Linked DNA regions of Alloacidobacterium dinghuense. The protein of the gene in region 2 interacts with the protein of the main gene of each other region in a pairwise test. Links are inferred from orthologs where the notes say so. Each region holds a gene or a part of one and is shown on either strand. Other genes may lie near its edges.

Region 1 (3,234 bases), 1.9 Mb from region 2 along the record:
TCGCCATCCAGCGCGTATCCAGCATCTCTTGCTGTTCGCGCGCAAAGGGTTTCACAAGGAGTACCTTTTCACCCTCGTATTCGCTTGTTGCCAAGCCGTTCCGTGCTGCCGCGCGAAAGATGTATTCCCGATCGAAGCGACCTGCAACCAATAGCAGATGTTCTGTCAATTCTTCCCGTGAAGAAGATGCAGCGACCTCAATGACCTCATCGACTTCTCTATGAGCATCCACTCCAACCAAGGACACCCAATCGTAAAAATCGAGATTGTTGTTATGTGTGACTAGAAGCAAGCGGCCTTTTGAGCCTGGGTTGTGCGGGTCTTCGATACCCGCTACGATTTGGGCGCCGGCTGGAACTAGTGGCAGCAAGTTGCTGTCCAGAGGTGAAGCAAAGCCATGAATTGGAAGTGCGACAATCAAGGCCACGAAATAAGAGGATTTTCTAGGTAGCGAAAGCATTGGTTGTCCTCACTCTCTGCCTGAAGCACTGCCCAACCGGTCTGCCATTTTATCCAGTCGCAAGTGCCACCGTTTCTGAAGTTCATCTGCCTGGGTGCGCTGAACAGGGGTTAGCACCGATGTGTAGATCTTCGAGCTCAGCTGTTCTTTCTCAATGAGCAGCTTTGCAATGGTTGCGCCCTGGCGAGAGGCAATTTCCTGGACTTTGTCTACATCCTGATTTTCCTCGACTGTGGCTGCATCCATTTCTCTGACTTCGGCTGCAGCCTCGTGAACAAGCGCCGAGATTGTCGGACGTTCAGCCTGCCAGAGAGATTTGATCTGTGATATTTGCGTGTTGCTCAAATCCAATTCGTGTGCCACGTAGCCGAGAGGACCGGGATGGCGTAATCCGCGACCACACCACCCGTGCCAGCCTCGTGTCTCTGCTCGAACAATGGTGATACCAGTTACAACGAGCGCTAAAATTATGCTTGCCCAGATTACTTTTCGCTTCATATCAGGCACCTCTTCGCCACATTTCGATTCCAGCACTCAAGGCCCAAGCGTGCGATAAAGATTGGTTAAGCAGGGTAAAGTTTTGTAAAGGCTGGCGCTGTGGTCAGGGGGTTTGGACTAGTATCGAATCTGCGGTAGCTGCGCAGAATGGATCGAGTCCTTATCGTCGATGATGATGTCGAACTGTGCGAGCTCCTCTCCGAGCGTCTGAGCACCGAAGGTTTCGCAATTGAGACAGTGCAGGATGGTCCACACGGCCTTGAGCGGGCGCTATCACAGGAACATGCTCTTGTTGTCCTTGACCTGATGCTCCCCGGCATGGGCGGCCTCGATCTATTGCGCCGCCTGCGAGCGCGGTCTCCTGTTCCCGTGTTGATCTTGACTGCCCGGGGTGATGACATTGAACGGATTCTCGGGTTGGAGGTTGGAGCGGACGATTATCTGCCTAAGCCATTCAACGCACGAGAACTCATTGCACGCATTCGCGCGATTCTGCGGCGCACTCATCGCGTCAACGCGGCAGCCGATCCATTGATTGTCGGCGATATACGACTCGATCCCGCAAGGCACGAGGCCCGATTGCAAAGCTCTCTATTGAACCTGACCACCGTGGAATTTACGTTGCTCGAAATGTTGTTGCTGCATGCCGGACATGTCGTGACCCGCGAGCAACTCACGGAGACTGTGCTCGGCCGCAAGCTCGGCCCTTTCGATCGTGTCATCGATGTGCATATCAGCAATATCCGCAAGAAGCTTGGTTCGAACCATGGGGGTGAACGAATCAAAGCTGTCCGTGGCAGTGGCTATCTCCTCGTGGCGCGATCCGAGGCAGAATGAAGATCCCGATGCGTAGCCTTTTCCTAAAGATATTTCTCTGGTTCTGGGCGACAGCGATTGCTACAGGCATCGCGTTGATTATTACATTTGTCTTCGGCCCAGGAAGCGTTCCTTCGCGATGGCATTCGAGCTTGACGGACACTGCGCGATCATCCGGCATGATCGCGCTCGCAGAACTTGAACGGGGAGGCGTTCCAGCCGCATCGACTTACATCGAAAGGTTTGAACGCGATACGCAACTGCGAGCGTGTCTTTTTGATTTAAACGGACAACCCATCGCTGGAAAAGACTGCGGGACCTTTGCCGATATGAGGTCTCATGTAACAGCCACAGGAGCGTCCGACTTCGCTATCAAATACGGCATCGTTCGTGTTGCGTTGATACTCCCGGGCAGCGGCGCACGGGAGTATATTTTTGCCACTGAACTTCCTGCCGGACCTCGCGCCGCCTTGGGCGTCGATTGGGCAGCCATTGCCTTGCGATGGGGTGTCGCTTTGCTTGTCTCCGGAGGTATCTGTTACCTGCTCACCCGCTATCTCACTACGCCGATCCTGCACTTGCGAGAAGCATCTCAACAGCTGGCCGCCGGAGATTTAAGTACTCGTGCAACTGAGAAGATCGCGCGCCGGCACGACGAATTGGGAGCGCTGGTGCGCGACTTCAACGTCATGGCAGACCGCATCGCGGAGCTCGTCGCACGTCAACGTCAGCTCATCTACGATGTCTCTCATGAACTGCGCTCGCCATTAGCCAGGCTGAACGTGGCGCTCGATCTTGGACGCCGAAAAAAGGGGAACGATCCCGCCTTCGACCATATGGAACGTGACATCGAGCGGCTCAACGAGATGATCGGGCGATTGTTGACCATCGCGAGGCTTGATACCTCTGCAATCCCGGTTGAAATGGCAACAGTGAATGCAACCGAACTCGTATCTCAGATTGTTCATGACGCTGGATTCGAGTCGCAGAAACGGAATGTGGTTGTGACATTGAAAGCCCAGGAACAGCATTTCGTGCACGCGAATGCAGAGCTTCTGCACAGTGCGATCGAAAATGTAGTGCGAAATGCGATTCATTACACGGCAGACGGGACGACAGTCGAAGTCGCCCTTCAACGCGAGGAAATGGATGGCTCATGTTTTGTCTCCTTGACCATCCGTGATTACGGGCCTGGAGTTTGTGAGTCTGATCTCGGCAACATATTCCAGCCCTTCTATCGGGTCGCGGATGCGCGGGATCGTAGATCGGGAGGTGCTGGCTTAGGTTTGGCGATTGCCGATCGGGTAATCCGAAGCCATAAAGGAACGATCCGTGCCGAAAACGCTATGCCACACGGCTTGCAAATCAATATCTCGTTGCCAGAGTTGTTAGAGGACAATGCTGCTCGCTTCATCGCTTCCGTGTTCTCGCCAAATTGACCTTTGAGAATGGGTGTCTTC
Region 2 (3,184 bases):
ATGTCGTCGAAAACAGGAGGCTGCATGCAGCGATAACCGTAGCTGGTGGCCTGTCGAATGTCGTGCCATTTTGCGGCTGGTTGCGGAGGCTTCCAGCGGAGCTGTCCTACGGGCGGAGTCGCGTAAGGAACGCCTTTGAATATCCGTATCTGGCCATCTTTGTTGACGTATCCCTGAACCTTGCCTTTGTCTGTCTTGACTTGTGTCGCGTCAGAGGCAAAAAGCGTGGCGCTGGCAGCGACAAGACACACAACTGCCGCACTTCGTAGAATCACCCGCATCCAGAAAACCCTTTCTTGAACTTGTTAGTTTTTCCAATGAAAAAACGTTATCACGCCTGATGGTCGATCGGCTCTCGCCAGCGTACGATCGGCTGACGTGGCTGCTGATCTACAAAAAAACAGCGCTTTATCAAAATTTTGAAGACATAGGTGTGCTGACACGAATAGTCTCCGGTCTGAATATGGTCGAGGAGACTTTGAGCATGAAAAGACTCATCGCGCTTGTGATGTTGTCGCTTTCTTTACACGCTTTCGCGCAGGATCAGTCCAAGGAGAAACCGATGACACTGAGAGGCGTTTTGCTGGAGCAGCTTAAAACGACGCACAACGTGGAAGACTGGTTTGTGCCGGCCAACATCGCAGTGCAAGGGCTCACGCCAGAGCAAGTGAACTGGAAGAGCAAACCCGATATGCACTCCATTGGAGAGCTCACGTATCACATTCTCTTCTGGGACAAGCAATCGCTGGCGAAGTTCAAAGGCGAGACGCCGGAGAAATTCAGCGGCAACAATGACGAGACCTTCACCAACTTTGACAGCAAGAAGTGGGATGCAACGGTCCGCGAACTCGACGCAGTGATGACGGAGTGGGAAAAGGCGGTCGAAAGCGCCGACGATAAGAAGCTGGCGGAATCGGCTTCTACCATTGCGCACATTGGCACGCACAATGCGTACCACATCGGGCAGATCGTTTCCATCCGCAAGGAACAGGGATCGTGGGACCCGGCCAAGGGTGTGAAGTAGATTCTGGTATCTGCTTTCCCACCCTTTCGCAAAAGAGCGAAAGGATGGGGCACCCTTTTTCGTGCTCGGAAGATAAAAGCAGATCCTTCCACTTCGCTACGCTCAGTGTCAGGATGACAGCGCCTTGACCGCTGGCTAATTATGCGTCGATACATCTTTAGATCTGTTCTGGCGCGAAGAGATCGTCCATCGTTTCGCGGCGGCGAATGAGTCGTGCTCTTTTGCCTTCGACCAACACTTCAGCAGGGCGCGGACGCGAATTGTAATTTGAGCTGAGTGAGAGTCCGTAGGCGCCAGCATCAAGGATTGCGACCAGGTCTCCCGGCTTCAGCTCGGGCAGTTCTCTGTCACGTGCGAAGAAGTCTCCTGTTTCACAAACGGGGCCGACGACGTCAACGACCTTCTTGCGCGCGCCTTTGCGCGGCATGACTGGCACGATGTCATGGTGCGCCTGATAGAGCGCGGGACGGATGAGGTCGTTCATGGCTGCGTCGGTGACGACGAAGGTTTTTTCACCGTTCTTTTTCACGTAGAGGACGCGTGTCAGCAGGGCTCCTGCCTGCGCGACGATGAAGCGTCCGGGCTCGAGGAGCAGCCGGAGATTTTCGATCGGCCGCAGCGACTTCAGAAGAGCCGTCGCGTACTGATGAATCTTTTCTTCAGGATTGAAGCTGTGATCGGAGTGGTATTCGATGCCGAGGCCGCCGCCTACGTCGACTGAAGTGATGGCCAGACCATCCGAGCGGAGATCGCGGATGAGTTGCGCGACGCGTTCCGCGGCGGCGCCGAAGGGATCGGCGCTGCGGATCTGCGAACCGATGTGGACGCTTGCCCCGCATGGATCGAGGTACTTTTGTTTTGCCGCCAATTTATAGACAGCTCGCGCCTGACGGATATCGATGCCGAATTTATGCTCGCGCAACCCAGTGGAGATGTAGGGGTGGGTCTCGGCGAATACGTCGGGATTGACACGCAGCGCGACTCGGGCGCGCTTGCGCAGCTTGCTGGCTCGCTCAGCGAGCAAGTCGAGTTCGGCGGCACTCTCCACGTTGAAGATGAGGATGCCCGAGCGGAGGGCCAGGTCGATCTCGGCTGCCGTCTTGCCGACTCCGGAGAAAACGACGCGCTCTGCGGCTTGTTTGTTGACGCGTAGAATGCGCTCCAGCTCGCCGCCCGAGACGATGTCGAAGCCCGCTCCGTGCTGATCGAGCAGTTTCAGAATCGCCAGCGCGGAGTTCGCTTTGACCGAATAGCAGACGAGATGCGGGATGGATGCGAATGCGCTGGTAAAGAGGCGCAGCCGGTGAAGGATCTGGCCGGCTGAATAGGTGTACAGCGGCGTGCCGAATTTTTTCGCAAGAGTTTCGAGGCTTACGCCATCGCAGGCTAGGGGAGAACTGGGATCAGGATGGGCAAAGGGGCGTGTCGAAATCAAGCGGCCTCAAAAAAAACGGGGAGTATTTCTTTGAGCCTAACTATCTTTCGAATCTGCGTCCAGCTTTGCGCGCACTATCGGCGCATCGTTGGAGGAGGCATGGGATATGCTGCGTATCGTCTGCGGCGGAAGAGCGCGATGACTCCATAGATGAGGAGCGCAACGAAAATGAACGGCAGCATGATGATGATGAATGGGAAGTTCACCGTGTCGCCGTTCACTGTGGCGTTGCCGGTTCGACGCAGCGGGCCGCCGAATACGACGCAATCACCGCCGATGCGGGACTGGTCGCCCATCGCAACATCGCCGAGAAATGAGACGGCATCGCCATTGATTTCGCCGTTGACGTGGATGCCTCCGAGAAAAGCTACGGCGTCTCCATTCACTTTGCCGTTGACGCGAATCGAGCAGAGGAAACAAACCGCGTCGTCGGCTTCGTCCGTGTCACTGATATCGATGTCATGCATGAAGGAAACACGGTCGGTGGATGCTTGCGCGCGCGGGATAAACAGTATGCCTAGCAAAATGGGAAAACAGAGATAGAGCCAACGGCGTGACATTGCTGCTCCTGAACTCGCTTTCGTGCTTGAACTTGCTTTCGTGCTTGCGGATCTGAACCTGCTGCGGAACCTGACTCTCGGTTGCCAGTACGCTATATCTTAGGCTTTGGTTCCCTTAACCAACAACTGAATCGAAGAAGCGCCGCAGGATCGGGCCGACGGTTT

Evidence for each region.
Region 1: the proteins of lysA (region 2) and H7849_RS01520 interact in binary tests that used the Escherichia coli proteins (3 or more experiments, as listed by UniProt). The link is inferred for Alloacidobacterium dinghuense from one-to-one orthologs.

Annotation. Positions count from the first base shown.
Region 1 is NZ_CP060394.1:383,812-387,045, forward strand. The notes cover bases 39-2,950. They hold H7849_RS01520 (response regulator transcription factor), read left to right. Parts: upstream 39-1,105; coding sequence 1,106-1,795; downstream 1,796-2,950. Other genes in these bases: H7849_RS01510 (hypothetical protein), read right to left, coding at 39-427; H7849_RS01515 (Spy/CpxP family protein refolding chaperone), read right to left, coding at 470-958; H7849_RS01525 (ATP-binding protein), read left to right, coding at 1,804-2,950. Outside these bases: more of H7849_RS01510, read right to left, coding at 1-38; more of H7849_RS01525, read left to right, coding at 2,951-3,213. UniProt on the Escherichia coli protein: Response regulator member of the two-component regulatory system CpxA/CpxR which responds to envelope stress response by activating expression of downstream genes including cpxP, degP, dsbA and ppiA.
Region 2 is NZ_CP060394.1:2,242,403-2,245,586, forward strand. What follows is about bases 321-3,182. They hold lysA (diaminopimelate decarboxylase), read right to left. Parts: upstream 2,460-3,182; coding sequence 1,182-2,459; downstream 321-1,181. Other genes in these bases: H7849_RS09080 (DinB family protein), read left to right, coding at 485-1,024; H7849_RS09090 (hypothetical protein), read right to left, coding at 2,534-3,019; H7849_RS09095 (alpha/beta fold hydrolase), read right to left, coding at 3,135-3,182. In the rest of the region: H7849_RS09075 (carboxylesterase/lipase family protein), read right to left, coding at 1-281; more of H7849_RS09095, read right to left, coding at 3,183-3,184. UniProt on the Escherichia coli protein: Specifically catalyzes the decarboxylation of meso-diaminopimelate (meso-DAP) to L-lysine. Is not active against the DD- or LL-isomers of diaminopimelate.